DNA from 2 places in the Cupriavidus sp. H19C3 genome. Region 2 is predicted to be linked to the other one. Evidence: riboswitches for the same ligand, from Rfam matches in the RefSeq annotation. Region 2 holds a riboswitch; the other holds the start of a gene.
The links. A riboswitch is a leader RNA that binds a small molecule or an ion and turns the genes downstream of it on or off. The one in region 2 is predicted to bind glycine.

Region 1 (15,196 bases), on a different replicon from region 2:
ACCGGACCAGCCCGTGGTTGACCGCATAGCGGACCAGCTCGGAGTTGTTGCTGATGCCGAGCTTCTTCATCAGGCGCATCTTGTGGGTACTGATGGTCTTGGCGCTGAGCGCGTACGCATCGGCAATCTCGTTGATGGTGCGGCCGCCGGCCAGTTGCTGCAGCACCTGGAATTCGCGGTCGGACAGCAGGCGGTGGGGCGGGGCGTCGTCGCCGTTGGCGTGGAAGATCATGGCGTCCACCAGCGACGGATCGATGAACTTGCCGCCCGCATGCACCTTGCGGATGCCGGCCAGCAGCACGCCGGGATCGCTGTCCTTGGTCATATAGCCGGTGGCGCCCGCGCGCAGCGCGCGCGAGGCGAACTGCCCCTCGTTGTGCATGGTCAGCACGAGGATGGCCAGATGCTCGTGTTCCGAGCGGATGCGGCGGATCAGGTCGGTGCCGGAAATCCCAGGCATCGACAGGTCGAGCAGCAGCACATCGGGTACCGCCTCGCGCAGGCGCGCCAGAACCTCCTGCCCGTCGGCGGCTTCGGCCTGGACGACGATATCGGAGGTGGTGGCAACAATCTGCCGCAACCCGCTGCGCACGATGGCGTGGTCGTCGGCAATCAGGATCTTGATCATGGGAGTCTCGATATTCCAGGGACGCGGCGGCGGCCCACCGCACGGTCCCCGCCATGGCGAAGATATCGCCGCGGGCGCTTGCGAATTTTCGCAGAGCCCTGTCACACAGACAACGGCCATTTTCTATCGCACCGATATAAAAAAACTATGTGATCTTTGCGGGTCGCGACGCGAATTTCGCCATCGGCCGGTACCGGGCGTTTAAGAAAAATCTCCTCGGCCTTCAAGGCAACAGGTACTCTAAATGTTCAGAAATTTAACGGTATTCCAACGTATCACCTTGGCATTGTTTGCCATTATTCTGCTTTCCGCCGCGGTTTGCGTGTTTGCCATTGTGCAACTTGCCAATGTGAACGGACGCACTCACGACATCACGCAACGCTGGCTGCCGAGCGTGCAGGCGGCGCTCGACATGCGCAGCGACCTGCGTGACTTCCGCATCAGCGAGCTCCAGTTCCTGTTGTCGACGAACGACCAGGAGCGCGATCGCTATGAAGACAATATGCAACAGGCGCTCCGGCGCATGCGCAAGGCGGCCGATCGTTATCGTCCGCTGATTGCCGGCGCGGCCGAGCGCGACGTGTTTGCCTCGGTGGAGGCCACCTTCGCGCAGTACCTCGAGGTCAACCGGAAGGTGCTCTCCCTGGCGCGCGCCGGCCAGACCGAGGAGGCGTTGCGCGTGGTGCGCGCGGATTCGGTGCGCCTGCGCCAGGCCGTCGATGCGCATCTGCAGAAGCTGGGCGAACTCAACACGGATGGCGCGGATGCGGCGAGCGTGGCGGCGGCGCATATCCACGAGGTGGCGCGTACCAGCGTGGCCGTCGCCGAAATCCTCGCCGCGCTCCTCGGTATTGCGCTGGCCTTCGCGGTCGCGCGCGGCCTGGTGCGGCAACTGGGCGGCGAGCCGGCATATGCGGCGGCGGTAGTCGCCGATATCGCGGCCGGCAAGCTGTCGCGCGAAGTGCGCCTGCAGGCGGGCGATACCTCGAGCATGCTGCATGCGATCCGCGCGATGGCGGCGCAGCTCGGCGGCATCGTCAGCGGCATCAAGCATACAAGCGAAGCGGTGTCCCTGGCGGCCGGCGAGATCGCCGACGGTACCTCGGAATTGTCGGATCGCACGGAAACGCAGGCGTCCGCCCTGGAGCAGACGGCGGCCACGATCGAGGAACTGACCGTGACGGTGCGGCAAAACGCCGCGGGCGCCACACGGGCGCTGGCGATGTCGGCGTCCGCCACCGAGAGCGCCGGCCGTGCGCGCGCCGCGGTCAGGGAGGTCGTGACAACCATGGACGTGATTGCCGAGAGCGCGTCGCGCGTGTCGGGCATTATCGAGACGATCGAGGGCATCGCCTTCCAGACCAATATCCTCGCGCTCAACGCGGCGGTCGAGGCCGCGCGCGCGGGCGAGAAGGGCCGCGGCTTTGCCGTGGTGGCGGGCGAGGTCCGGGTGCTGGCGCAGCGTAGCGCCACGGCCGCCAGGGAGATCCGTGCGCTGGTCGCGCAGTCGCGCGACAACGTCGAGGCGGGCGCCGGGCGTGCCGCGCATGCCGGTCACACCATGGAGGAAGCCATGACATCGTTCGGCCAGCTTGCGGTGATCGTCGAGGAAATCTCGGCGGCCGGCGTGCAACAGGCTGCCGGCGTGGAACAGGTCAATGCCGCCATCCTGCAGATCGACGGCGTGACGCAGCAGAACGCCGCGCTGGTGGAGGAAGCTACCGGCGCCACCAACGCGCTGGCCCGGCAAGCCGAGCAACTGCGCGCGATGGTATCGGTCTTCGAGGTCGACGAGCGTGACGAGCGTGATATGCGCGATGTGCGTGATATGCGTGATGTGCGTGATGTGCGTGACGAGGGCGAGCCCGGAGGCGCCGCCGGTGCAGGCAGGTACCGGCCGGGACGCACCGGGGGTGCCGGTGCGCTGACGGTGCGCTGACGGTGCGGTAAGCCCGCACCGCGCGGCGGCATGAAAAGATTGCCACGCCCGCCAGGACTACCTGGGCGTGGCAGCATCTACCCAACGGGGAGACGGATAGATAAAAAAACGGTACGCCATGCATCGGCGGAACATGCCCTGTCGATGCCCTGTCGATGTCTTATCCATGCCTGATCCATGCCTTATGCATGGATCGTGCATTGCCAATTATCGCTTCCGCCGCATGCCATATCAGGCCGCCGCGGCACCGCCCGGCGTCTATCGCTTCAGCCAGAATTCGCGCAATTTGAACGCGCGATTTTCACACGACGACAATGACGGCCCATATCGGGATATCCGGCTTTGCATGTAAGAAAATCCTTACCGATATCACGTCCACACGAGGTCGGGCAATCGCTGCGGGGACAATCTGATGTCACAACGGGGCGGACGTCGATCGCGTAAGTCGCAATTAACGGCCTGGCATTCGCGACGTCCGTATCGGTGCCATCGCGCTGCGCCGACCTCCACGCGCGGAAGGGCGGCATGCAGAGCGGGCGGGGGAGAGGCCATCATCGACGGCGCCGGGCGCCGGTCTGGTGCGGCGGCACGCGTGCGCGGGCTCGGCAAAACTTCATGTGCCATTCGAGGCGAGGCGGGCTACTATCGATGCGTTGCGCCATCGGCGTCGTGGCGGCGCGACATCATTGATGCCCATCTCGGTGTCCGCGACGCCGGCATCGACTGGCGCGCGTATCCGTAGCGCAACGCGTGGCATAACGAGTGACATAACGTGGAAGGGGAAAGCATGGCAACGCAGGCCGAGCGGGATGCGATCGAACAACCGGAAGTGGCGGACGTGCCGCGTACCGAGCCAGAACCGGTGGTGGGACTCGAAGCACCGTTCTCCGTGCTGACGTCACGCCGTCACCAGATGTACCCCACGCTGACGCCTGTCGAAATCGAACGGATTCGTCGGTTTGGCACGGAGCGCTCGTGGCGCGGCGGCGAAACCATGTTCAGGATCGGCGATCGCGGACCGGGCATGCATGTGATCCTGCGCGGCAAGGTGCAGATCCTGCAGCGCGATGGCCTGGGCCGCCACCACATCATCAACGAGGAAGGTCCCGGACAGTTCCTGGCGGAAACCGGCCAACTGAGCGGCCGCCCGGCGCTGGTCGACGCCATTGCGCTGGAAGACACCACCGCGCTGGTGGTGCCGCCTCCGCGCCTGCGCGCGCTGCTGGTGGCGGAAGCGGAGCTCGGCGAGCGCATCATGCGCGCGCTGATCCTGCGCCGGGTCGGGCTGATCGAGCGCGGTGGCGGCCCGGTCCTGGTGGGCCGTGGCACCGAGCCGTTGCTGCTCTCGCTGCAGGCGTTCCTGCGCCGCAATGCCTATCCGCACAAGGTGGTCGACATCGAAACCGATCACGAAGCCACCAGCCTGCTCGATGTCAGCAACGCGCCGCAGAGCGATTTCCCGATGGTGATCTGCCCCGACGGCAGCGTGCTGCGCGCACCGGATGAGGGGCAGCTGGCATCGTGCCTCGGCATCGTGCCTGAGTTCGAACCGGGCCACGTCTATGACGTCATCGTGGTAGGCGCGGGTCCGGCGGGGCTGGCCACTGCCGTGTATGCGGCATCCGAAGGGCTCTCGGTGGCCGTGATCGACTGCCGCTCGCCCGGCGGCCAGGCAGGCGCGAGCGCGCGCATCGAAAACTACCTGGGCTTTCCCACCGGTATTTCGGGGCAGGCGCTGGCCGGCCGCGCCTTCGTGCAGGCGCAGAAGTTTGGCGCGCACGTGGCGATTCCGCTCGAAGTCAAGGCGCTCCATTGCGGCGACCATCCGATCCATATCGAACTGAAGGACGGCCGCAAGGTACCGGCACGCACGGTGGTGATCGCCAGCGGTGCGCAATACCGGCGCGCGGAGATCGACGCGCTCGAACAGTACGAGGGGCGTGGCGTCTACTACTGGGCGTCGCCGGTCGAGGCCAAGCTCTGCAAGGACGAGCACGCGATGCTGATCGGCGGCGGCAACTCGGCGGGCCAGGCGGCGGTGTACCTGGCCTCGCACGCGGCCGAGGTGCATATTCTCGTACGCGGCGCGGGACTCGAGGCCACCATGTCGCGCTACCTGATCGATCGTCTGCGCAGCCTGCCGAACGTGCACCTGCACACGCATGCGCAGATCACCGGCATGGACGGCGAGGGCTGGCTGGAATCGGTGCGCTATCGCGAGCGTGCCCTGGGCGACGCGCCGATCGCCGTGCCGATGCGCCACGTGTTCCTGTTTATCGGTGCCGCCCCCAACACCGAATGGCTGCGTGCCTGCAACGTCAAGACCGACGAGAAGGGCTTTGTGCTGACCGGTGCCGCCGCCCGCAAGAAGTGTCAGATGGGTGAAGACGGCGGTGCCTATACGCTCGAGACCAGCGTGCCCGGCGTGTTCGCGATTGGCGATGTGCGTTCGGGCTCCACCAAGCGCGTCGCGGCGGCGGTGGGCGAGGGCGCGGCGGTGGTCGCGCAGATCCACAGCTACCTGGCCGAACTGCAAAACCAGGAGGGCAGGGCCGCGCCTGCGGTCAGCGCGCCGGTGGCCTGACCTCGCCGGCAATTCGTGAAATGCAGGCATCAATGTCAGTCTGAACGCGACATCCGGGCCTCCCGGTGCATGGGTACACTGCAGGCCTGCCAGCTCGACCGAGGTCGACTGGCGGGGCCGATATTCGACCGGGCCCGATCCCGGCGTCCAACAGGAGACTACCCATGACACGCGCGTTCGCTCGCCTTGCCGTGCAAGCTGTCTGCGCCGTTGCCGCGTTCGCGGCCGGCTCGCAAGCCGTCGCCGAAACCTTCCCTGCCCGTCCGATTCGCCTGATCGTGCCCTTCGCGCCAGGCGGCAGCGTCGACATCGCGGGCCGCCTGATTACCGATGCGTGGGGCAAGCAGCTCGGCCAGCCGGTGGTCGCCGACAATCGTGCCGGCGCGTCGGGCAATATCGGCATGGACCAGTTGGCCAAGGCCAGGCCCGATGGCTATACGCTGGCCATCAACAATGTCGCGCTCGCCGTCAATCCGTTCCTGTTCGCCAGGTTGCCGTTCGACACTGCCAGGGACTTTGCCTCGGTCGGCACCATGGGTACCTCGCAACATGTGCTGGTGGTAACCAACAGCCTGCCCGTGAAGAACGTCAGGGAACTGATCGCACTCGCCAGGTCGCAGCCGGGCAAGCTGAGCTTCGGCTCGGCCGGGACCGGTAGTACCTTCCATATGGCGGCGGAGTTGTTCAAGTCCGAATCGGGCACGCAGATCCTGCACGTGCCGTACAAGGGTGGCGGCCCGGCCATGGTCGACACTATCGCGGGACAGGTGCAGATGAGCTTTCCGGTCCTGTCGGCGGCCATGCCGCAGGTGCAGGCCGGCAAGCTGCGTGCGCTCGCCGTGACGGGCCCCCGACGTTCGCCGCTGATGCCCGACGTGCCCACCATGGCGGAAGCCGGACTGCCGCACTATTCGTTCGAAACCTGGTTTATCGTCAGTGCGCCGGCGGGAACGCCCAGGGACGTGCTGAACCGCCTGAATCAGACCCTCAACGCGGCGCTGGCCGAACCCGAACTGAAGGCGCGCCTGATCAAGGAAGGCTTCGAGCCGCTCACGATGAGCCCGGCCCAGGCCGACCAGATGCTGCGCAAGGAAATGACGCGCTGGTCGGCGCAAATCAGGCAGGCCGGGATCCAGCCGGAATAGCCTATTGCGTGGGATAGCTTATTGCGGGCCAGGCTTGTTGCGCGTCATGACTTCGACGCATTGCCGGTGGCGGCCAGCAGGTCCGCCATGTCGTCCGCGTGTTCCTCTTCCACCGCGAGGATCTCCTCCATCAGCCGGCGCGAGGTCGGGTCCTTGTCGCCCAGGTATTGCACGATCTCGCGATAGGTGTCGATCGCGATGCGCTCGGCCACGAGGTTCTCCTTGATCATGTCGCTGAGCGAGTCGCCCTCGACGTACTCCGCATGGCTGCGCGTGGTCAGCCCATCGGGCGAGAAGTCCGGTTCGCCGCCCAGTTGCACGATGCGCTCGGCAATCTGATCGGCGTGACCCTGTTCTTCGTTGGAGTGCGCAAGGAATTCCGCCGCCACGCTCTTGGAGGTGGGGCCCTTGGCCATGAAGTAGTGGCGGCGATAGCGCAGCGTGCAGACGATCTCGGTCGCCAGCGCATCGTTGAGCAGCTTGATCACCGTATCGCGCGCCGCATCGTAGCCGGCCGTCACCGCGCCATCGTCGATGTGCTGGCGGGCGCGCTCGCGCAGGGTTTTGATATCCGTCAGGAAAGGTTGGTCGGACATGGCAGCTCCTTGTCGTCCTGTCGTTGTGGGAAATCGGGTATCCCCGGACGAACGCAGAATGTGTGCCAGTAAATTTTCCTCGATATATCAAGGGGGCGCGCGGGGCGGATGCCGTTTTTACATTCACCACCTTGCACGGCTTTCGTTCTTACACGTGACGCAACGGGCCTCCGCCGCCGCGCGCGGCGGCGTGCGCAGGCCCTGCGCGTGTCACGCGGCCATGGCCGGCACCGGCACGCCCGCGGCCGGCATGGCATACATCAGCGGCGCCAGCGCGGCCTCGATGCGCGCGCGTTGCGCCTCGGTGGTCATCGCGTCCATCAGCTTGATAAAGCGCGGCTCCAACATCCCGGAGACGATAAAGGTCCAGCGGTAGGCCTTGAGTATCACGGCCTCGACCGCATGCGCGCGCGGGGCTTCGCCGGCCATGCCGCGCATCGACCGCATGAAGTAAGCCGTATCGGCTTCGGCCTGGTGCTGCAGGATCTGGTCGAGCGCGCCGACGATTTCGATCATGTCGGCCACGGCGGCATCGCGTTCGGCGGCGTCGAGCTTGCCGTGCTCGCGCATCCATTCCATTTCGTCGAGGATGGCATGCTGCGATTCCTCGCGCCAGTGGAACATGAAGATGTCCTTGTACAGGTCGGACAATCCCGGCGCGGTACCGATGCTGGCGCGATAGTGCGACTGCGAGATCAGCTCGACATGGCAGGTGAGGCCGAGCACGGCCCAGGTGCGCTTGCCCAGCACGAAGCTCGCCACGTCGTTGGCATCGGGTGTGAACCGGTAGCCGTCGGGCATGCCTTCGGCGGCCAGTTGCTCGACGCGACGGAACAGTTCCTGGTGCTTCAGTTCCTCGTCGGTAAAGCGCACCAGGGCTTCCAGCGCGACCTGGTCGCCGAGCCAGTGATCGCGCGAGATCTCGAGGATCTTGGCGCCGATGAATCGCTCCACGAGCCGGAACATGTTGGCGTAGGTGCGACCCTGTACCTGGCTCAGGAAGCGCTGCTCCGACTCGCCAAGGAAGGGCAGCTCGTTGGCGAGCGACAGCCCGTCGGGCAGGAACTTGTGGGAGAGGTCGAACTTGCGCTGGCGGATCACGTCCTGGTCGATATCCCAGCGGATACGCCGTGAGGTGGCGATGCAGCGGGCGTAGCGTTGGGTGTCGATGGTTGCGGCTTGCATGCGGGACTCCTGTCGTTGTTTCCGTCCGTTGCGGACGTCTGGCAATGATTCCAGCGAGGCTCGGCCCGGACCTGAGGCCCACGTCCCGGAATGCGCGCGGGCACGCGGCCAGGACAGCCCGTGAGCCGGGACCACGGTCCCGGTCGGCCTGAAAACGATCTTAGACACGGCGCGCGCGCGGGCTTTCACGGCGCGATGGATGGTGCGGGCAATCGCACGACAGCGCTGTATCGGCTGGTAGCCGCGATCCACCTCGCCATGCCGGGACATCGGCGCGGCATGGCGCGATGGCGCTGCCGCCCCGGGCCCGGTACGGCGTGCCCTCCGTAATAACCCGCAACCCGGGACCACGGTCCTAATGGTTGACCCGTAATGGCGCCGCCATGCTGGCCGAATGTCGCGCATGCGCGGCCCCGGGGCGGGACCTCGGCCTCATGTCGGACACGCGGGTTTTACCCAAACTCCACGCCAACGAATCCATCGGTACGGCCATCAACAGATCCATGCGTCGGATGCGTGCAGGCCCGCGCGACTTGCGGGCCCTGAGATGCGTCAAGACCAGGCAGCCACGGCAAGGGCGATCCCGTGCGGCCAGTCACACCCAAGCGCGATCGCCCGCACGAGGACCCTGCCGCGTCGGCACGATGCCATGCGGTCCTCCGTTGGAGTTGGAGTTAGATATGCGTACGAATCATGCCAAGACCCTGCTTGCCGCTTTTGCCATGGCCGCCGGCCTGTCCGGCCTCGCTCATGCCGACCGTGGCGCGGCGCCATCGTCATCGTCGTTACCGCTCGCGGTGGCTCACACCGGCCCGCGCGACCCCTTTACCGACGGCGCGCGCATGCCGTCGGCGGAGGCCGCCATGCTGGCTGTCGCCGCGCCGGCGGGCAGGTCGGTGTGCAAGGCGGGTGGCTTCGATCCGTACACGGACGGGATGGCCACGGACCGTACCGACCCCTACGGCAACGGGGCGCACAACGGTACGCGTGATCCCTACACGGAAGGCGGCGGCCGTATCACCACGGCCGGTAGCGACTGCCTGTATCGCCAGGCATGACCAGACGGAAACCGATGTTGCGCAGAGCAGATAGATAAGGCGCCCATGCGGCGCACGCGCTATGTTTTTCCCCGGCCGGTGCATCGCATACGGCCGGCGGGCCCTCTCTTGGCCGACGCGCCAGATATCCTTTGCTAATCTGATGGAATCACCCGTCCTGTCCGGACACGGCGAGCCGATGGTGCCGTGCGCGTGCCGTGCGCCGCCTGGCTCGCGCCCGCAACCTGCCCGCGGAAGTCGCCCATGCCGACGCTCAAGCAACAGATACGCCTGTGCACCAGCCTCGATGGCGTGCGGCTGGCGTATGCCATCTCCGGCCGCGGGCCGCCGCTGGTCAAGGCGGCCAACTGGATGAGCCATCTTGAATTCGATGTGGCCAGTCCGGTGTGGAGCCATATGATGTGCGCGCTGTCGGAGGATCACACTTTCGTGCGCTATGACGAACGCGGCTGCGGTCTGTCGGACCGTCATGTTGAGGACCTCTCGTTCGCCGCATGGCTGCGCGACCTGGAAACCATCGTCGATGCCACCGGCGTGGACCGCTTTCCGTTGCTCGGCATCTCGCAGGGCGCGTCGATCGCGGTGGCGTACGCGGTCAGGCACCCCGAGCGTGTGACGCATCTGATCGTGCATGGCGGCTATGCGCGCGGCCGGCTCAAGCGCAACCCCACGCCCGAGAAGCGCGAGGAAGCGGAACTGATGGCGCGCCTTGCCGAGCTGGGCTGGGGGCAGGAGAATCCGGCCTTCCGCCAGTTCTTCACCTCCCAGTTCATTCCCGGCGGCACCGCCGCGCAGCATCGCTGGTTCAACGAGCTGGAACGGGTTTCCACCTCGCCAAAGAACGCGGCGCGCTTTATGCGCGTCTTCAACGATATCGACGTGGTGGACCTGCTGCCGCAGGTCGCCTGCCCGACGCTGGTGCTGCATGCGGTTGCCGATGCGCGCGTGCCGTTCGACGAGGGCCGCCTGATCGCGAGCATGATCCCGCGCGCGCATTTCGTGCCGCTGGAGAGCGGCAACCATCTGCTGCTCGAAGACGAGCCCGCGTGGGACCGCTGGCTCGAGGAGGTGCGCGCGTTCCTGCCGGCGTCGCAGCCGGTGGCGGACCCGGCCTTCACCACGCTGACGCGGCGCGAACGCGATATCGTGGTGCTGATCGCGCAAGGGCGCGACAACGCGCAGATCGCCGCGCACCTGGGGCTGTGCGAGAAGACCGTGCGCAATCACATCACGAGCATCTTCTCCAAGCTCGAAGTGGAGAACCGTTCGCAGGCGATCGTGCTCGCGCGCGAGGCCGGTTTCGACCGGCCCCGCGCGTGACGCACGGGCACGTTTGCCTCGGCGTCCCGGGTCACCGACGCGAGCTCAGGCCGCGTGCCGCCATGCCGTCGGCGTGACCGGCGCGGGCAGGGCACCGCTGAACGCGAAGTCCACTTCGGGCACACGCCCGCTGATCAGTTCGGCAATGGCACGTCCCGATCCGCACCCGTGCGTCCATCCCAGCGTGCCGTGGCCCGTGTTGAGCCAGAGCCCGTCCACGCCGCTCGCGCCGATGTACGGCACATTGCCCGGCGTGGCGGGCCGCAGGCCGGTCCAGTAGCTGGCGAGCTCGGGCCGGCTCATGCCTGGAAAGATGTCGAGCGTGCGGCGGACGATGGCTTCGCAACGCACCGGATTGAGCGCCATGCCATAGCCGTTCAGCTCCGCCGTGCCCGCAATGCGCAGGCGGTCGCCAAAGCGCGAGAACACCAGTTTGTACTCGTCGTCGGTCAGGCTGACCGTCGGCGCGCGCGCGGGGTCGAGCACCGGCAGCGTGGCCGAGTAACCCTTGGCCGGATAGATATCGAGCTTGACGCCGAGCGGACGGGCAAGCATCGGACTGAAGCTGCCGAGCGCGAGCACGTAGGCATCGGCGCGCGCAATCTGGTAGCCGCCGGTTTCGTCGGCAAACTCCACGCCGCGCATGCGGCCGCCTTCGGCATGCAGCTTCTGCACGCGTACGCCATAGCGGAAGCGCACGCCATGGGCCTCGCACAAGGCCGCAAGCCGCGTGGTAAAGCGGTGCACATCGCCGGACTCGTCCTGGCTCGTGTAGGTGGCGCCGGCCAGGCGCGGCGCGATCGAGGCCAGGGCGGGTTCGAGCCGGACCACTTCGTCCGGGCCGACCACGCGCCGCTCGCAACCGAGTTCGCGCATGATGCGCGCCGGCTCGATGGCGGCATCGAATTCCTTCTGGCTGGTATAGAAATGCAGGATGCCGCGCGTGAGCTGGTCGTACTCGATGCCGGTCTCCTGCCGCAATGCCTGCAGGCTGGCGCGGCTATAGGTGCCCAGGTTGAGGATCTGGATCATGTTGTGCGTGGAGCGGCGCGCCGCGCATTCGCGCAGGAACTTGAGGCCCCACGACCACTGTGCCGGATCGGCGCGCAGGCGGAACAGCAACGGCGCATCCTCGCGGCCGAGCCAGCGCAGGAGCTTCCACGGCGCGGCCGGATTGGCCCAGGGTTCGGCGTGGCTGACGGAGATCTGTCCGCCGTTGCCGAAACTGGTCTCGCGCGCCGCGCCGTTGTTGCGCTCGAGGACCGTGACTTCATGCCCGGCCTTGGCCAGGTACCACGCCGAGGCGACGCCGATCACGCCCGCCCCCATAACGATGACTTTCATTTCTCAGGCTCCGGAAAGTAAAGGGGGCAGGCGGATCATCATGATCCGCCTGCCCCCACTGTCCTTTTGCCTGAGAGATTCGCCATGCCAGCCGCGCGTTGCATGCGCGGACCGGCGCTGGCTTGCCCCTTCGGCGGCTGCCTCGCCGGGTGATGCCGGCCTGTTGATCTGCCGGCGTGCCCACGCGTGCAACGCTCTCCAGTTTGTCGGTCTAGTCCGTCGATCCAGTCTTCGCACATGGGGTGTCTGGCACCCGTGCACCTGAGCGTTCCGAGGGTTACGCCTTCGGTACGGTCGCCGCAAGGGCGCACCGTTCTCCTGGATGGCGCGACAGTAACACGCGTGCATGGCATTCCGCAAGGCACGGGCGCGGCATGCCGGTGCCCGCGTCCCGATGGACTACGCTGGGTAGTGCGCGGGCAACCGGTGCACGCGCCCCCTCTTGCCACGCCCGACACGATGCCTGCACGGCGACTGCGATCGCGTCGGACGGAAAGGACTTCCCATGGCCTCATCTACCACCCCGGCGTCCGCCAACCCGGCGCCCACCGATCTCACCGCGCTCAAGGGCCGCCAGCAGGCCGCATGGGCCAGCGGCGACTATGCGGTGATCGGCACCACGCTGCAACTCGTGGGCGAGCAACTGGCGGAAGCCTGCGATCTGCGCTGGGACGAAGCGGTACTGGACGTGGCCGCCGGCAACGGCAACGCCACGCTGGCGGCCGCTCGCCGCGGCTGCAAGGTGACCTCGACCGATTACGTGGGCACCTTGCTCGAGCGTGGCGCCGAGCGTGCCCGCGCGGAACGCTTCGACGTGACCTTCCGGCAGGCGGATGCCGAGGCCCTGCCATTCGACGATGGCAGCTTCGACGCCGTGCTATCCACCTTTGGCGTGATGTTCGCGCCCGACCAGAAGCAATGCGCGGCGGAAATGGCGCGCGTGTGCCGACCCGGCGGCCGCATCGGCCTGGCCAACTGGACGCCGCAGGGATTCGTCGGGCAGATGTTCAAGGCGCTCGGTGCGTATGTGCCACCGCCGCCCGACGTCGCGCCACCGTCCAGGTGGGGCGTGGAGGAACATCTGCACACACTGTTCGATCCTCATGGCGTGACTATCGCGGTCACGCCTCGCATGTTCCGCTTCCGCTACCGGTCGCCCGCGCATTTCATCGAGGTATTCCGCACCTGGTACGGCCCCGTGCACAAGGCCTTCGCCGCGTTGCCACCCGACCGTGCCGATGCGCTCACGCGCGACCTCACCGATCTCCTCGACAGCCTCAACGTGGCCGGCAGCGAGGCCATGGTGGTGCCCAGCGAATACCTGGAGGTGGTCATCACCCGGCACTAGCTGCGGTCGGGCGCGCGGGGCGGGCGGCGCCGCGCTTTGCCCGCACCTCCGCCCGCGCTTCCGCCCCGTGCCCGGAGCCTTCTTGCAAAGCGCGCTTGACATACAGATCTGTCTACTCCAGACTAGTAGACAGATCTGTATCATTTTGGCCGGATGTGGCCGCCGGTGCAGATCGTGGTTGTCGTGCAATTTGTTCCAGATCCGATTTCCCTGACCCATCCTTGAGGAGCCCTGTCATGTCGAATTCCCCCGAAGTCCGTCCGCCGGTCCCGCCGTTTACCCGTGAAAGCGCTATCGCCAAGGTACGCGGCGCGGAGGATGGCTGGAACAGCCGCGATCCGCAGCGCGTATCGCTGGCCTATACCGTCGACAGCGCGTGGCGCAATCGGGCCGAGTTCGTCAACGGTCGTCCGCAGATCGTGGAATTCCTCACGCGCAAATGGAACAAGGAACTCGACTACCGCCTGATCAAGGAGCTGTGGGCGTACGAAGGCAATCGCATCGCGGTGCGCTACGCCTACGAATGGCATGACGACTCTGGCCACTGGTTCCGCTCCTATGGCAACGAGAACTGGGAGTTCGACGAGAACGGTCTGATGCAGCGCCGCTTTGCCTGCATTAACGATATGCCGATCAAGGAATCGGAGCGCAAGTTCCATTGGCCGCTGGGCCGGCGTCCCGACGATCATCCGGGGCTGAGCGACCTCGGCCTGTAAGGGAACGCGCCCACGGGACACGCCCACAGGACACGCAATTGGCCACGTCGGGCGTCGGCGTGGCAGCATGGAGGGACGGCTGCGGCCGTCCCTTTTTCGTTGGTGGCGGCGATCCCGGGTTATCGGGCCGATATAGGAACTATCAATCGGTCGCTTTGAAACGATGAATTGTACAGACGTGCCTGGCGCCGACAGAATGAGGCCTTCGCTGCAGGACGTGGCGACAAGATAACCCGACGCTCTGAACTGCCTTACCTTACTTACTGTTTATTTCTGGAGTCATACCGATGCTGCAATCCCGTGAAGGCCAACGCGTACCCAACGTGACGTTCCGTGTTCGCGAGAACAACGAATGGAAGGACGTGACCACGAGCGAGCTGTTCGCTGGCAAGACCGTGGCCCTGTTCTCGCTGCCGGGCGCCTTTACGCCGACCTGCTCGTCCACCCACCTGCCGCGCTATAACGAGCTGGCCCCGGTGTTTGCCAAGCACGGCGTGGACGCGATCCTGTGCGTATCGGTGAACGACACCTTCGTGATGAACGAATGGGCCAAGGACCAGGAGTCCGAAAACATCGTGATGATCCCTGACGGCAACGGCGAGTTCACCGATGGCATGGGCATGCTGGTCGACAAGGCCGACCTTGGCTTCGGCAAGCGCAGCTGGCGCTATTCGATGCTGGTCAAGGATGGCGTGGTCGACAAGATGTTCATCGAGCCGGAAGAGCCGGGCGACCCGTTCAAGGTGTCCGATGCCGACACGATGCTGGCCTACATCGCCCCGGACGCCCGCAAGCCGGACCAGGTGGTGGTGTTCTCCAAGGTGGGCTGCTCGTTCTGTGCCAAGGCCAAGCAACTGCTGTCGGACCACGGCTACGAGTACATCGACGTGCCGCTGGAGCACAAGGTCCGGGGCAAGGTGCTGGGCGCCATCTCCGGCAACATGACCGCACCGCAGGTCTTCATCAACGGCAAGCTGATCGGCGGCGCCGAAGCCGTCGAGCAGTACCTCAAGGCCGCCTGACCGGCCCCGTTCCTTCCTGAAACCGCAGTTACCGCCTGCGCGGTCCGGCACTTGCCGGACCCGTTGGCACCGGCTTGCCCAAAAAAACGCAATCACCAGGAATCGTCATGCAGACCACCATTCAAACCGACGTCGCCGTGATCGGCGCCGGCACCGCGGGCCTCGCTGCATACCGCGCCGCGATTGCGGCCGGCATGCGCGCCGTGATCATCGAAGGCGGCCCCTATGGCACCACCTGCGCCCGCGTGGGCTGCATGCCGTCCAAGCTGCTGATTGCCGCCGCCGAGGCCGCCCATGAAGCGCGCCATACC
Region 2 (15,196 bases):
CGGCTGCCCGAGCGCGGACGAATCGCTGTTCCTGCTCCACGCGATCGGCCGCTACGTGCCGCACTTTATCGCGCTGGCGGCGTCGTCGCCGTACGTGCAGGGGGTGGATACCGGCTTTGCCTCGGCGCGCCTCAATTCGGTGGCGGCCTTTCCGATGAGCGGACGCGCGCCGCACATGCTCACGTGGGACGCTTTTACCGCGTACTTCGAGAAGATGCGCAAGACCGGCGTGATCGAGAGCATGAAGGACTTCTACTGGGATATCCGCCCCAAGCCCGAGTTCGGCACGATCGAGGTGCGCGTCATGGATACGCCGCTGACGGTGGCGCGTGCGTGCGATATCGCGGCCTATATCCAGGCGCTTGCGCGCTACCTGTTGCTGTCGCGACCGTTCATGCCACAGGAGGACGACTACCTCGTCTACACCTTCAATCGCTTCCAGGCCTGCCGCTTCGGCCTGGAGGGCGAATACGTGCATCCGAACGAGCTGACGCGCATGCCGATCGCCGACCATATCCTGTCGATCTGCGATGCGCTGGTGCCGCACGCCGAGGCGCTCGGTTCGCTGCAGGCGCTGGCCAATATCCGCGCGCTGGCGGAACGGCGCGCGGGCGATGCGAGCTGGGTACGCGCCGCCGACGAGGCCGCGCATAGCCTGCGCGATACGGTGCGGCTGACCTGCGAACGCTGGGAAGCGTAGGTGCGCGGTGGGTTGCCCGCCTGGCTCGACCTGCTGGGTCTCGCCGAGGGTCTCCGCTTTCTGACGGCCCAGGCCGCCCACGCTTATCACGCTGACCGATTACCCGAGCCGATTGCGCGGGCTTACCGCGCGGCTTACTGCGCGCGCTCACGACCCACGCTGACGACGCCCGCCTATTGCACGGTATAGCCGCGTCCGGTCATGCAGGCCCGCCACGCCTGCCAGTATGTCCCCATCGCCTGCTGCTTGCCGGCCGCCATCTGCGCGTTGGCGGCCTCGGTCTGCCTGCGCTGCTGACGATGTTCCATTCCGCCCGCCATGGTGCCCGCTGCCGCGCCGATGGCCGCGCCCTTGCCGGCATCGCCGCCAATCGCGCCCGCCACCGCGCCCATCGCTGCGCCACCGGCCGCACCGCGTACCCGCTGACCGCTCGGCGGCGGTGCCGGCGCCGGGGCCACCGCCGCGACCTGGGCCGGATCGATGCCGGTCTGTTGGCGGGCCCAGCCATAGCAGGCGCTGTCGTCGCTGGCCTGTTGCTCGGCCGACTGGCCCTTGGCCGGATAGGCGACCGGTTTGGTTTGCGCATGCGCGCTCGCAAGCGCGAGGGCCGCGATGCCGATCATGGCCTTCGCCATTGGCCTGATGGTAGTCCTCGCCATTGCCCCGCTGAAGAATCTGACTCGCTTCATGTCCTGCTCCACACGCGATTGGTCTCGCGCATGGCCGCAAGTATTTGCAGCGGGCAGGGTCAAGTCAATTGAATAAATTCGTGCGCGCGCCGCGTGCGTGATGCGGAATCTTGTCACTGTCGCATGCTTGCGATGACACTGACATGGCCGACACTGTCGCCGCGATTGTTGTGTGGCATCCCCGTTCGCAGACGCAGGCTCAGGCGGGATAGACCGGCTCGCAGCGTACCTCCGTCCTGACCGAGTTCGCGATATAGCAGGCATCGTGCGCGGCATGATGGAGTTCATCGATGTCGGCACGCGTGGGTACGCGCTCGCCCGAGAACGCCACGTCGGGGCGCAAGGTGACCACCGTCATCGCCATGCGGCCTTCGGCATCGCGCGCCATCACGCCCACGGCCTTGTCCTCATAGCGATCCACGCAAAAGCGCCGCCTGGCCGCAAGCCCGAGAAACCACAACATATGGCACGCAGACAGCGAGGCCACGAACGCCTCCTCGGGATCGACCGCGGAAGCATCCGACATCGGCAGCGGCACCACATGCGGCGACGAAGAACCCGGCAACTCGACGCCACCGTCGAAGCGGATGCGATGCCGGCGGCTATAGCGGTTGTCGAGAAAATCCTGCCCATCGCGTTGCCACAGCAGTTCGGTCGTGTATTCGGACATGGAATAGGCTCGCTGCAAAGATGTCGTCGGGGGGAAATCCGTCACGCACCGTGCGGCACGCGTTCGCCATCGCGCTCGCCGCCGTGCAGGCCCAGGCGCTGGTTGGCGGGCACCGCCACATCGATCAGCCTGGGGCGCGGCAGGTTCAGCTGCTGCATCATTGCGATGAACTCGTCGCGCGTGCGGCCGGCCACGCGGCTGTTGTGAGCGCGTTCGTGGCCGACGGTCGACGAGGTGCGGCCCTTGTAGTCGTGCGCGGGAAATACCAGCGTGTCGTCGGGCAGGCGAAAGAGGCGCTGCGTCAGGCTGTCGTAGAGCGTGCCGGCATCGCCGGACTGGAAGTCGGTGCGGCCGCAGCCGTCGATCAATAGCGCGTCGCCGGTAAAGACGCGGCGCACGGTGCCCTGCGGCGTGTTCTCATCCCACAGGTAGCTCATGCTGCCGGCGGTATGTCCGGGCGTATGCAGGGCGCGCAGTACCTGCTTGCCGAAGACGAGCGTGTCGCCATCGATCAGTTGCTTCTGCGCGGGCTTGATATCGCAACCCGAGGGGGCGGCGGTGTGCGCGCCGGTCTGCAGGGCGACGTGGCCGGCCGAGGTGATATGGTCCGCGTGGGCATGGGTCTCGACCACCCACGCGAGGTGCGCGCCGGTGGAGGCAAGCAAGGCCATATCGCGCGCGAGTTGCCGGTCCACCGGGTCGATCAGCACGGCATCGTGCGTTTCCGCATCGATCAGCAGGTAGGTGAATGTGGACGAAGTCTCGTCGAACAGCTGATGGAAGGTCTGCATGGCGGCGGCCCCTGGCATGGCTTGGCGGGTGCGATGGCGTCTCTGGTCCGGCGACGTGAATCGCATGATACGCCCGCGCGTACGCTACGCCTATATGCGCACCCATGCGTGCCCGTACGTGTGCCCATACGTGTGCCCATACGTGTGCCTATCCGCGTGCCTATCCGCGTCTCCCGACGTTGCCTGTACCCAGCGCCGGCCACGGTGTAGCCCGCAGCCCATCAGCACTCCACGATATTGACCGCCAGGCCGCCGCGCGCGGTTTCCTTGTACTTGGTTTTCATATCGGCGCCGGTTTCGCGCATGGTCTTGATCACCGAGTCGAGCGACACATAGTGCGTCCCATCGCCGCGCAACGCCATGCGCGCCGCGTTCACCGCCTTGACCGCCGCCATCGCATTGCGCTCGATGCACGGAATCTGCACCAGCCCGCCGACCGGATCGCAGGTCAGGCCAAGATTGTGCTCCATGCCGATCTCGGCGGCATTCTCGACCTGCTCCGGGGTGCCACCGAGCACGGCGGCCAGCGCGCCGGCCGCCATCGAGCATGCCACGCCGACCTCGCCCTGGCAGCCCACCTCGGCCCCCGAGATCGAGGCGTTGAGCTTGTACAGCAGCCCGATCGCACCGGCCGTCAGCAGGAAATCCACCACGCCCTCGCGGCTGGCACCAGGAACGAAGCGGTCGTAGTAATGCAACACGGCCGGTATGATGCCGGCGGCGCCGTTGGTCGGCGCGGTCACCACGCGCCCGCCCGCGGCGTTCTCTTCGTTGACGGCGATGGCATAGAGATTGACCCAGTCCATCACCGAGAGCGGATCGGACAGCGCGCGTTCGGCGCGTTCGGTCAGGCTGCGATAAAGCTCGGGCGCGCGCCGGCGGACCTTGAACGGCCCCGGCAGTTCGCCATCGGTGCGGCAGCCGCGCGTCACGCAGCGCTGCATCACGTCCCAGATATGCAGCAGGCCGTCCGTGACCTCGGCTTCGGAGCGCCACACGAGTTCGTTCTCGAGCATCAGGCGCGCGATCGATTTGCCGCTGCCGCGTGCCATGTCGAGCATGGCGCGCCCGCTCGTGAACGGATGGGGCAACTGCCGGCTGGCGGCCAGCACCTGCGTATTGGGCGCACCCGCGGTTACCACGAAGCCGCCGCCGACCGACAGGTAGCGCGCCTCGCGCAACGGCGTGCCGTCCGCGTCGAACGCGTGGAACTTCATGCCATTGGGATGCTCGGCCAGGGCCTCGCGCCGATAGAACGCGATGTGTTCGCGCTCGACAAACGGCACCGTGTGCGTGCCCAGCAGCGCCATCGTGCGCGCCTGCCGCACCGCGGCGAGCCTGGCATCGATGCTGTCGGGGTCGATGGTGTCCGGTGCCTCGCCCATCAGGCCGAGCATGACACCCTTGTCGGTACCGTGGCCCTTGCCGGTGGCGCCGAGCGAGCCGTACAACTCCACGCGCACGTTAGCCACGCGCGCCAGCAGGCCATCGCGCTCCAGGCCCTGCGCAAACATCAGGGCGGCGCGCATCGGTCCCACGGTGTGCGAGCTCGACGGGCCGATACCTACCTTGAACAGATCGAAAACACTGACGGCCACGGTCTCTCTCCAGTATGGCGCGCGGGCTCTATACCTGCGCGTCGATCTCGGGCTTGTCCGGCTCACGCCAGAGCGTGCCGGGTGCCGGTTTGTCGCTCGGCGGCGCCTCGCGCTTGATCACGCTGACGGTGCCGTCGATTTCGAGGACGGCAAAGTGGACGTCGCCGATGTGCTCGCAGCCGGCGCGCCGCAGCACCTTGTGCAGCTCATGCATGCTGATGCGCTCGCGCCGCATCACGTCCTCGTAGATCTTGCCTTCGTGAATCAGGAGCTGCGGCTTGCCGCCCACGAAGGCCTCGAAGCGCCGGCTGCGCCAGGTGAAGTAGCCCAGCACCACGTCGGCCGAGAACAGCGTGACGGCGAGGATCAGGCCCGCCGCCACCGAGTTGTCGCCGGCGTTCATGGCGTTCTGCACCGCGTTGGAAATGATCAGCAGCAGGATCAGGTCGAACGGGGTGAGCTGGCCGATCTGGCGCTTGCCCGACCATCGCATCAGCACGAGCAGGGCGCCGTAGACGATCAGGCCGCGCAGGACGAATTCCCACCAGGGCGCTTCGAGGTTCCACATGGACGAGGTCTCCGCTCAGGATGCGCCGCGAACATGGGCGCCTCCTCAGCATAGCGCTTCGGCACCGCCGCTGTGTGTCCGGCGGCGCCTGACAGGCCGCCATCCCCGGCGGCCCGCGCTTACTCCTCGTACGCGCTCATCGGAATGCACGAGCAGAACAGGTTGCGGTCGCCGTACACGTTGTCGGCACGGCCGACCGGCGGCCAGTACTTCTGCGTGCGCAGCGAGGCCACCGGATACGCGGCTTCCTCGCGGGTATAGGCGTGCGTCCATTCGTTGGCGGTGACCACCGCGGCGGTGTGGGGCGCGTGCCTGAGCGGGTTGTCCTCGCGATCGAAGCTGCCGTCTGCCACCCGGCCGATCTCGGCACGGATCGCGATCATCGCGTCGATAAAGCGGTCGAGTTCGTGCAGCGATTCGCTCTCGGTCGGCTCGATCATCAGCGTGCCCGGCACCGGGAAGCTCATGGTCGGCGCATGGAAGCCGTAGTCCATCAGGCGCTTGGCCACGTCCTCGTTGCTGATGCCGGTGTCCTTCTGCAGCGGGCGCAGGTCCAGGATGCACTCGTGCGCCACCAGGCCGTGCTGGCCGGTATAGAGCACCGGATAATGCGGCGCCAGGCGGCGCGCCACGTAGTTGGCGGCGAGGATGGCGTTTTCGGTGGCGGCGGTCAGGCCGTCAGAGCCCATCATGGCGATATACATCCACGAGATCGGCAGGATGCTGGCCGAGCCGAACGGCGCCGCGGACACGCCGCCGATGCCGTTGTCGTCGCGGCGATAGCCGACGCTGTCCTGGTTGGGCAGGAAGTCCGCGAGGTGCGCGCCCACCGCCACCGGGCCCACGCCGGGGCCGCCACCGCCGTGCGGAATGCAGAAGGTCTTGTGCAGGTTGAGGTGCGACACGTCGCCACCGAACTGGCCCGGCGCGGCGGTGCCCACCATCGCGTTCATATTGGCGCCGTCCACGTACACCTGACCGCCATGGCGGTGCACGATCTCGCAGATCTGCTGCACGCCCTGTTCGAACACGCCGTGCGTGGACGGATAGGTGATCATGATCGCGGCCAGGTTGCTGCTGTGCTGCTGCGCCTTCTTCTCGAGATCGGCAAGGTCGACGTTGCCGTTATCGTCGCAGGCCACCACCACCACCTGCATGCCGGCCATCTGCGCCGAGGCGGGATTGGTGCCATGCGCGGACGACGGAATCAGGCAGATATTGCGGTGCGCCTCGCCCCGGCTCGCGTGGTACTTCTGGATGATCAGCAGGCCCGCGTATTCGCCCTGCGAGCCCGCATTCGGCTGCAGGCTCACGGCGGCATAGCCGGTGGCCGCGCACAGCATGGCTTCGAGCTGGTCGATCATCTCGCGATAGCCGACGGTCTGGTCGAGCGGCGCAAACGGATGGATGCGGCTGAACTCGGGCCAGGTGACCGGGATCATTTCGCTGGTGGCGTTCAGCTTCATCGTGCACGAGCCGAGCGGAATCATGGTGCGGTCGAGCGCCAGGTCCTTGTCGGCCAGCATGCGCAGGTAGCGCAGCATTTCATGCTCGGCATGGTGCGTGTTGAACACCGGATGCGTGAGGTACGCGCTGGTACGCGCGAGCGTGTCCGGATAGCCGGCGCCGGCAGCGGCCTCGATGGCATCGAAGTCGGGCAGCGGCTTGCCGTGCGCAAAGATCTCCCACAGCGTCAGCACATCCTCGCGCGTGGCGGTTTCATCGAGCGAGATGCCGATGCGCGTGCCGCCCGCATGACGCAGGTTGATGCCGTGCGACGTGGCGGCGGCGTGGATGGCTTCGGTCTGGAAGCCGGTATCGAGCGTCAGCGTATCGAAAAAGGTCTGGTTGAGCGGGGTATGGCCGAGCTGCCTCAGGCCCGCGGCCAGCGTGGCGGTGAGGCGATGCACGCGCTGCGCAATGCGCTTGAGGCCCTGCGGACCATGGTAGACCGCATACATCGACGCCATCACGGCCAGCAGTACCTGCGCGGTACAGATGTTGGAGGTGGCCTTCTCGCGGCGGATATGCTGCTCGCGCGTCTGCAGTGCAAGCCGGTAGGCGCGGTTGCCCTGCGCGTCGATGGTCACGCCCACCAGGCGGCCCGGCATCGAGCGCTTGAACGCGTCCTTGACCGCCATGTAGCCCGCGTGCGGGCCGCCAAAGCCGAGCGGCACGCCAAAGCGCTGCGAGTTGCCGACCGCCACATCCGCGCCCCATTCGCCCGGTGCGGCCAGCAGCGTCAGTGCCAGCAGGTCGGCGGCGGCCACCACCAGGCCGCCCGCGGCGTGCACGGCGTCGGCGATCGCGCGGTAGTCGGTCACATCGCCGTTGACGCCCGGATATTGCAGCAGCACGCCGAACGCATGCGCCGAGGCCGCTTCGGCGGCGGGGCCGACCCTGACCTCGATGCCGAGCGGCAGCGCGCGGGTGCGTACCACTTCCAGCGTCTGCGGCAGGACGTCATCGGCCACGTAGAAGGTATTGGAGGCATGCTTGTTGACGCGTTGCAGCAGCGTCATCGCTTCCGCCGCGGCGGTGCCTTCGTCGAGCATCGACGCGTTGGCGATATCGAGGCCGGTCAGGTCGGTCACCATCTGCTGGAAGTTCAGCATGGCTTCCAGGCGGCCTTGCGAGATCTCCGGCTGGTACGGCGTGTACGCGGTGTACCAGGCCGGGTTCTCGAAGATATTGCGCAGGACCACGCCCGGCGTGAGCGTGTTGTAGTAGCCCTGGCCGATAAAGCTCTTGAATACCTTGTTCTTGCTTGCCAGCCCGCGCAGCTTGGCCAGCGCGGCTTCCTCGGTCAGCGGTGCGGTGAATTCGCCCAGCGGCATGCCGTCGCGGCGGCGGATGGCGGCGGGAATCACGGCATCGATCAGCGCGGCGCGGCTGTCGTAGCCGAGCACCTTCAGCATGTGCTGCTGTTCGGCGTTATCGGGACCGATATGGCGGGTGGAGAACGCGTCGCGCGCCTCCAGGTCGGCCAGCGTGGGCCGGGATTGCGCGGCGTTCATGGGCAGCGGGGCGTTCATGGCAAGGAATCTCTTGGTCGCGGCAGTGCCGGTGGTCGGCCGGCGCTGCCAGGTACTTCATCGTTGCGCGCCCCGCTGGCTCGGCGGGGCGCGGCGTCAGTGTCAGGCGCCGACGCTGGCCTTGTAGGCGTCGACGTTCATCAGGCCGTTCACGTCGTCGGCGTTGGCCGGCTTGAGCTTGAACAGCCACGCGTCGAACGCGTTGGCGTTGACGCTCTCGGGGGCGGCGGTGGCAGCCTCGTTCACGGCGATCACTTCGCCGGCCACGGGCGCGTAGATGTCGGAAGCGGCCTTCACCGACTCCACCACGGCGAGCGCGTCGCCCGCGCCGACCGCACGGCCCACCTCGGGCAGCTCGAGGAAGACGATGTCGCCCAGCGCGTCCTGCGCATGGTCGGTGATGCCGATGGTCAGGGTGCCGTCGGCTTCGACGCGTACCCACTCATGCGACTCGGTGTACTTGAGGTCAGCGGGGAAATTCATGAAGGTTCTCCGGAAATCAGTGGTGTCTGTTCTTGGGTGACTTGGATGCCTGCCGGACAGCCATGCCGGCGGGCGGGTCTGGTGACCGTGGTGTGACCGTGGTTAGCGAGCCGGGGCCCGGGCGGACCATCAGCTCACGAGTGCCTTGCCATTGCGCACAAACGGCAGTTTAACCACAGTTGCGGTCAGTTTGCGGTCACGAATGGCCACCTGGACCTCGCTGCCGATCGCGACTTCCTTCGGTAACCGTGCGAATGCGATAGACAGCGACAGCGACGGGCTGAAGGTGCCGCTGGTGATCTCGCCGTCGCCGGCGGGGGTGATGACCTTCTGGTGCGCGCGCAGCACGCCACCCTTGTCGCGCAGGATCAGCCCGGCAAAGGTCTGGCGCTGGCCGTCGGCCAGCAGCGCGGCCTTGCCGGTGAAGTCACGCTCGCTTTGCAGATCGACGGTCCAGGCCAGGCCGGCGTCGAGCGGCGAGGTATGGATGTCCATGTCCTGGCCGTAGAGGTTCATGCCGGCTTCCAGGCGCAGCGTGTCGCGCGCGCCCAGGCCGGCCGGGCGCACGCCGGCGGCCTCCAGCTTTTCCCAGATGGCGGCCACGTTGGCCGCGGGTACCACCAGTTCGAAACCGTCCTCGCCCGTGTAACCGGTGCGGGCGACCATCAGTTCGCCCACGGCGGGGTCCTGCACCACCAGCGCATTGAACGGCTTGAGCGCGTCGGCAGGGCGGGTGGAGGGGAAGGCCGCGTACACGCGGCTGCGCGCATTGGGGCCCTGCACGGCGACGATCGCGAGCGCGTCGGTGCCGGCCGGCGCCACATCGCCGCGGCGCGGCGTGATGGTGACATCGCTGCCGGTGGCGGCATTGCGCGCGCGGATCCATTCGATATCGCCGAGCGCCGTGCTGGCGTTCACCACCAGGCGGAAGCGGTCCTCGGCAAAGAAATAGACGATCAGGTCGTCGATGACGCCGCCTTTCTCGTCGAGCATGCAGGAATACAGGGCCTTGCCCGGCGTCTGCAGCTTGTCGACGTTATTGGCCAGCAGGCCGCGCAGGAAAGTACGGGTATTGGCGCCGGTCAGGTCGACCACGCACATGTGGGAGACGTCGAACATGCCGGCGTCGCTGCGCACGGCGTGATGTTCCTCGATCTGGGAGCCGTAGTTGACGGGCATGTCCCAGCCGCCAAAATCGACCATGCGGGCGCCAAGGGCGCGGTGAATGGCGTTGAGGGGCGTGGCCTGAAGTGTCATGGAGTCCTCGGAGGCGGCGTGGTTCGGGTCGCGAAAACAATAAAGGGGTCATCCGTCGCGAACGCTTTCGCAGCGTCCGCGACGGATGACCCCTCTGTCCTCGATACCTGAGAGATTACGACGCGCCTGTGCGCGTCGTGCGCCCCTTCGGTGGACACGCTCATCATGCACGGATGCTATGACGGGTGTCGCTCTCCAGAGTTCTGCATGCATCGTGTGCATGTTGCATGCAGATCCGACCGGTCCATGGTGCCTGAGAGTTTTCGGGTGATACCCCTTCGGCGGCGCAAGTCTGCGCGCTCTCCCGGACGGATGCGCGTGAATGTACGGGAGCGCGGAGGGCGTGTCAACGCCGGGAGCGCCATCGCGGCCGCGCCAGGGAACGGTCGGCTGGGCCTTCCCTGCGCCCCGGCTGCCGGCCAGGCCGGGCGCGTGACGCCTCCGGAAGGCACCTGGAGGTAATTATTTCCTGTCCTTGGTAATGACGTTACCCACCACGCCGCCGACGGCTGCCCCGCCGAGCGTGCCCAGTGCACTGCCGTCGGTCAGCACGGCACCGCCGGCCGCGCCGACGCCGGCGCCGATTGCGGTATTGCGCTGGCGCGGCGTCCAGTCCGCGCAGCCTGCGAACATCGTGACGGTGACACCCACGAGCGTGGCGCGGGACAGGATCTTCGAGATCTTCATGATGGCCTCCATCGGTTGTTGAGGTTGTGGAACTCGTCGACGGCGCGGGCGCCCGGCAACGCGGGCCCCGTGCCTTCGTGCTCCTCAGAGGCAACAAACATGCCCCGGGTTGCGCATTGCTTACGCCCGTTGGCAGTTGTTACTTCCGTGAAACAGGTGGGCCGGCGGAGCGGTGCATGCGGCGATTGGCGGGGACGCGCGTGTTAACATCGTCCGCTTTGCACACCGCCCCCGCATCGCTCTCGCACGTGCCTGAGCCGGCACGTCGAGCCGGTGCCGCACGTCGGTGCCTCGGTGCGCCAGCGCCCCAGCCGCCTACCCCTCGCCACCTCTAGCCTCATGACCCACGGACTCAACGCCGCCCAATCCGAAGCCGTCCGCTACCTGGACGGACCGTGCCTCGTGCTGGCCGGCGCGGGCTCCGGCAAGACGCGTGTGATCACGCAAAAGATCGCGCACCTGATCGAGGACAAGGGCTTCGAGCCGCGCCATATCGCCGCCGTGACCTTTACCAACAAGGCGGCCAAGGAGATGCAGGAGCGCATCGCCAAGCTGATGGAGGGCAAGACCACGCGCGAGGGCAAGCGCATTCCGCTCAAGCAGCTCACGGTTTGTACTTTTCACTCGCTGGGCGTGCAGATCCTGCGCATGGAGGCCGAGCACGTCGGCCTCAAGCCACAGTTCTCGATCATGGATTCGGACGACTGCTTCGGCCTGGTGCAGGAACAGCTCGCCACCACCGACAAGAAGCTGATCCGCAGCGTGCAGAGCACCATCTCGCTGTGGAAGAACGGCATGATCGATCCGGAGGCCGCGATCGCGCAGGCCGCCAGCGCCGAGGAGCACCAGGCCGCGCTGGTCTACCGCAACTACGTCGCCACGCTGCATGCGTACCAGGCGGTCGACTTCGACGACCTGATCCGGTTGCCGGCCGAGCTGTTCGCGCGCGACGAGACCGTGCGCCTCAAGTGGCAGAACCGGCTGCGCTACTTCCTGGTCGACGAATACCAGGACACCAACGCCTGCCAGTACCAGTTGCTCAAGCAGCTGGCCGGTGGCTCGCACCTGCGCGCGCCGGCATTCACCGCGGTGGGCGACGACGACCAGGCCATCTACGGCTGGCGCGGCGCCACGCTCGACAACCTGCGCCTGCTGCAGACCGACTACCCCGACCTCAAGGTCATCAAGCTCGAGCAGAACTACCGCTCGACCGTGCGCATCCTGGAGGCGGCCAACGCGGTCATCGCCAACAATCCCAAGCTGTTCGACAAGAAGCTCTGGAGCGAACACGGCATGGGCGATCCGATTGCCGTGCACCCGATGAACGACGAGGAGCACGAGGCCGAGTCCGTGGTGTTTCGCCTGTCGGCACACAAGTTCGAACGGCGCGCGCAGTTCCGCGACTACGCCATCCTCTATCGCGGCAATCACCAGGCGCGCCTGTTCGAGCAGATCCTGCGGCGCGAGCGCATTCCCTATGTGCTGTCCGGCGGCCAGAGCTTCTTCGACAAGGCCGAGATCAAGGACATCTGCGCGTACCTGCGCCTGATCGCCAACCCCGACGACGATCCCGCCTTTATCCGCGCCATCACCACGCCCCGGCGCGGGGTGGGCAATACCACGCTGGAAGTGCTCGGCACTTTTGCTGGCCAGGCCAGGGTGTCGCTGTTCGAGGCCGCGATGATGGGCGGCATCGAGGGCAAGCTGCAGCCGCGCCAGCTGGAGCCGCTGCGCGTGTTCTGCGAGTCGATGGTGCGCCTGGCCGATCGCGCGGCACGCGATCCGGCCACCGAGGTGCTCGACGACCTGATGGAAGGTATCCACTACGAAGCGTATCTCTACGACACCTTCGACGAGCGGCAGGCGCAGTCGCGCTGGACCAATACGCTCGAATTCCTCGACTGGCTCAAGCGCAAGGGCACCAGGCCGGAAGCCGCCGATGGCGCCGAAGCGACCGGCTTCGACCATGCCGACGGCTTTGGCGACGAAGGCAAGAACCTGCTCGAACTCACCCAGACCGTGGCCCTCATGAGCATGCTCGAAGGGCGCGAGGAAGATCCCGATGCGGTGCGGCTGTCCACGCTGCATGCGTCCAAGGGACTCGAATATCCGCACGTGTTCCTGGTGGGCGTGGAGGAGGGCATCCTGCCCCACGCGCGCGAGGACGAAGACCTGGGCGACGACAAGATCGAGGAAGAGCGCCGCCTGATGTACGTGGGCATTACGCGCGCGCAACGCAGCCTGCAGATCAGCTGGTGCAAGAAGCGCAAGCGTGCGCGCGAGACCTATTCCTGCGAGCCGTCGCGCTTTATCGCCGAGATGAAGCTCGAAGAAGCGCCGGCCCCGGTCGACGCGACTCCGGCGATGAGCCCAAAGGACCGTCTCGCGGGCCTCAAGGCGCTGCTCGGCAACGCCGGCAAGACGGCCGCCGCCGAGAGTTGACGCCGAGAGTTGACGCCGACACCTGACGGCGAGAGCTGGTCCGGCGCCGGGCGGCGCCCCGGCACCGTGCAATACATCCGATACAAGCCGGACAAGACCCGTTACGCGCGCCCGCCTAGGATGGCGGTGCGCGAGACGTCTCGGCGTCTTGTGTCGCACCGCGCTCGCCCTTCGGTTGCGGTGCGGCCAGGCATGCGAGCCTGGCTTCTTCCCTGTTGAACGCTCCCGGCGCGGCAGCACCGGGGGCGCTTTTTTTCCGGACCGCCCGCCGGTGGCCGCCAAGGCATGGCGTGGGCATCACGTGTCGACGCTGATACAAAACGCTCTCGGCACGTCACTGGCAAACTGGTACAGTGATTCGCCGGCACCGCGACCCACCTGAAGCGCCCCTGGCCCGGCCCGCCATCTCGACTTGCCATGGAACTCTCCCCCTCGCTTCCCATCCGCCTGCTGATCGTCGACGACGATCCCCAGATTCGCGCCATGCTGGCCGAATATCTCGCCACCTTCGGCATGGAGGCCGACGGTGCCGAGGGGGGCGTGGCGATGCGGTCGGCGATGAGCCAGAACGCGTACGACCTGGTGATTCTCGATCTGTCGCTGCCCGGCGAGAACGGCCTCACGTTGTGCCGCGAACTGCGCGAGCATGGCGATACGCCGGTCATCATGCTGACCGCGCGCGCCGAGCTTGCCGACCGTGTGGTGGGCCTTGAAGTCGGCGCCGACGACTACGTCACCAAACCGTTCGAGATGCGCGAGCTGGTGGCGCGCATCCACACCGTGCTGCGCCGCAGCCGCGCCGACAGCAAGCGGCCGGCCGCCGTGGCGGGGCACGAGCTGCGCTTTGCGAGCTGGCGTCTCAACACCACGCTGCGGCAGCTCGTCGATGAAGAAGACACCGTGGTGCCGCTCTCGAATGCGGAGTTCCGCCTGCTGCTGACGTTTATCGAGCATCCCAATCGCGTGCTCGACCGCGAGGTGCTGATCAACCAGGCCCGCGGCCGCGACCTCGACGTGTTCGATCGCAGCATCGACCTGCTGGTCTCGCGACTGCGCCAGAAACTGCGTGACGATCCGCGCGATTCCGCGCTGATTCGCACCGTGCGCGGCGAGGGCTACGTCTTTACCGGCAACGTGGAGCACTGAACGCCATGCCCGAGCCGATTGCCCAGGAGGCGGGGGCGTCGGCGGTGCATCCCGAGATGCGCGCCGAACCTGTCCCGCTGGAACGCCGCCACGACTCGATGTTCGTGCGGCTGTTTCTCGTCATGGCGGCAATCATGCTGGCGGTGCATGTGCTCGGCGTGACCGTGATCGAAGGGCTGTTTCCGCGCCCCGGCTCCGAGCGCCACCAGCAGTTGATGCGCAAGGCCGCTTCCACTTCCGCGCCCTCTTCCTCTTCCTCTTCCGCAGCCGCGGCCGGTGACAGCGCGACGCCGGGATCGGACCAACCCTCCGGCCCGGCGCCGGATGCGCGGAGGCGTCCTGCGGCCGGCCAGGCCCCGGTGCCATTGCAACGCGTCGATACCGACGGCGATGGCGATATCGACGACGACGACTATGGTCCGCCGCTGCGGCCCGGCTTCCACCAGGGCCCGCCCGGCGAGCCGCCGCCCAATGGCATACCGCACCTGCGTGGCATCTGGCCGCCGCACCTCGGCATGGTGTTCCAGCTGGCGGCCATCCTGATCGCCTCGTGGGTCGGCGCCCGCCTGCTGGCGCGGCCGGTGCAGCAGCTCGCGCGTGGCGCGGGGCGCCTGGCGCAGGACGTTCACGCGCCGCCGCTCGACGAGCAGAGCGGCCCCGCCGAAGCCCGTGCCGCCACCCAGGCGCTCAATCGCATGCAGCAGCGCATCCGCACCCAGCTCGCGCAGCAGTCGCGCTTTCTGGCCGCGGTGTCGCATGACCTGCGTACCCCGCTCACGCGCATGAGCCTGCGCATCGAACGCATCGAGAACAACGACGTCCGCTATCGGCTGCGGCAGGATCTTGCCGAGATGAACGGCCTGATCGATGCCACCCTGTATTACCTGCGCGAGCGCGACGATGCCACCGGTCCGCGCCAGCGCGTGGATGTGCATGCGCTGTTGCAGGCGGTGGTCGACGATGCGCAGGAGATTGGCCAGGACGTGGTGCTGGTCGGCAGCGCGCAGCCGATGTTCGCGTATCCGGCCGAGTTGCGCCGCGCGGTGGTGAACCTGGTGGAGAATGCGCACCGCTATGGCGGTGCCGCGCAGATCGTGCTGTCGGATCGTCCCGAGCGCGTCGTCATCGAC

Region 1: another riboswitch for glycine. It lies ahead of DFLDMN_RS22620 (D-amino acid dehydrogenase); the one in region 2 lies ahead of gcvT (glycine cleavage system aminomethyltransferase GcvT).

The regions. Positions count from the first base shown of each region.
Region 1 is NZ_CP184986.1:679,930-695,125, forward strand. Features, by position in the region: gene DFLDMN_RS22580 (response regulator) at 1-628, opposite strand, end outside; gene DFLDMN_RS22585 (methyl-accepting chemotaxis protein) at 873-2,567, shown strand; gene DFLDMN_RS22590 (FAD-dependent oxidoreductase) at 3,355-5,151, shown strand; gene DFLDMN_RS22595 (tripartite tricarboxylate transporter substrate binding protein) at 5,316-6,296, shown strand; gene DFLDMN_RS22600 (ferritin-like domain-containing protein) at 6,341-6,892, opposite strand; gene DFLDMN_RS22605 (hypothetical protein) at 7,103-8,077, opposite strand; gene DFLDMN_RS22610 (hypothetical protein) at 8,758-9,135, shown strand; gene DFLDMN_RS22615 (alpha/beta fold hydrolase) at 9,379-10,455, shown strand; gene DFLDMN_RS22620 (D-amino acid dehydrogenase) at 10,501-11,799, opposite strand; glycine riboswitch at 11,848-12,011, opposite strand; gene DFLDMN_RS22625 (class I SAM-dependent methyltransferase) at 12,305-13,147, shown strand; gene DFLDMN_RS22630 (DUF1348 family protein) at 13,384-13,863, shown strand; gene DFLDMN_RS22635 (glutathione peroxidase) at 14,151-14,885, shown strand; gene DFLDMN_RS22640 (dihydrolipoyl dehydrogenase) at 14,993-15,196, shown strand, end outside.
Region 2 is NZ_CP184985.1:2,834,148-2,849,343, forward strand. Features, by position in the region: gene DFLDMN_RS13050 (YbdK family carboxylate-amine ligase) at 1-700, shown strand, start outside; gene DFLDMN_RS13055 (YMGG-like glycine zipper-containing protein) at 874-1,335, opposite strand; gene DFLDMN_RS13060 (OsmC family protein) at 1,589-2,059, opposite strand; gene DFLDMN_RS13065 (MBL fold metallo-hydrolase) at 2,101-2,850, opposite strand; gene DFLDMN_RS13070 (L-serine ammonia-lyase) at 3,072-4,448, opposite strand; gene DFLDMN_RS13075 (DUF421 domain-containing protein) at 4,477-5,016, opposite strand; gene gcvP (aminomethyl-transferring glycine dehydrogenase) at 5,136-8,051, opposite strand; gene gcvH (glycine cleavage system protein GcvH) at 8,154-8,534, opposite strand; gene gcvT (glycine cleavage system aminomethyltransferase GcvT) at 8,664-9,791, opposite strand; glycine riboswitch at 9,876-10,000, opposite strand; glycine riboswitch at 10,022-10,108, opposite strand; gene DFLDMN_RS13095 (YMGG-like glycine zipper-containing protein) at 10,254-10,478, opposite strand; gene DFLDMN_RS13100 (UvrD-helicase domain-containing protein) at 10,818-12,920, shown strand; gene DFLDMN_RS13105 (response regulator) at 13,338-14,066, shown strand; gene DFLDMN_RS13110 (ATP-binding protein) at 14,123-15,196, shown strand, end outside.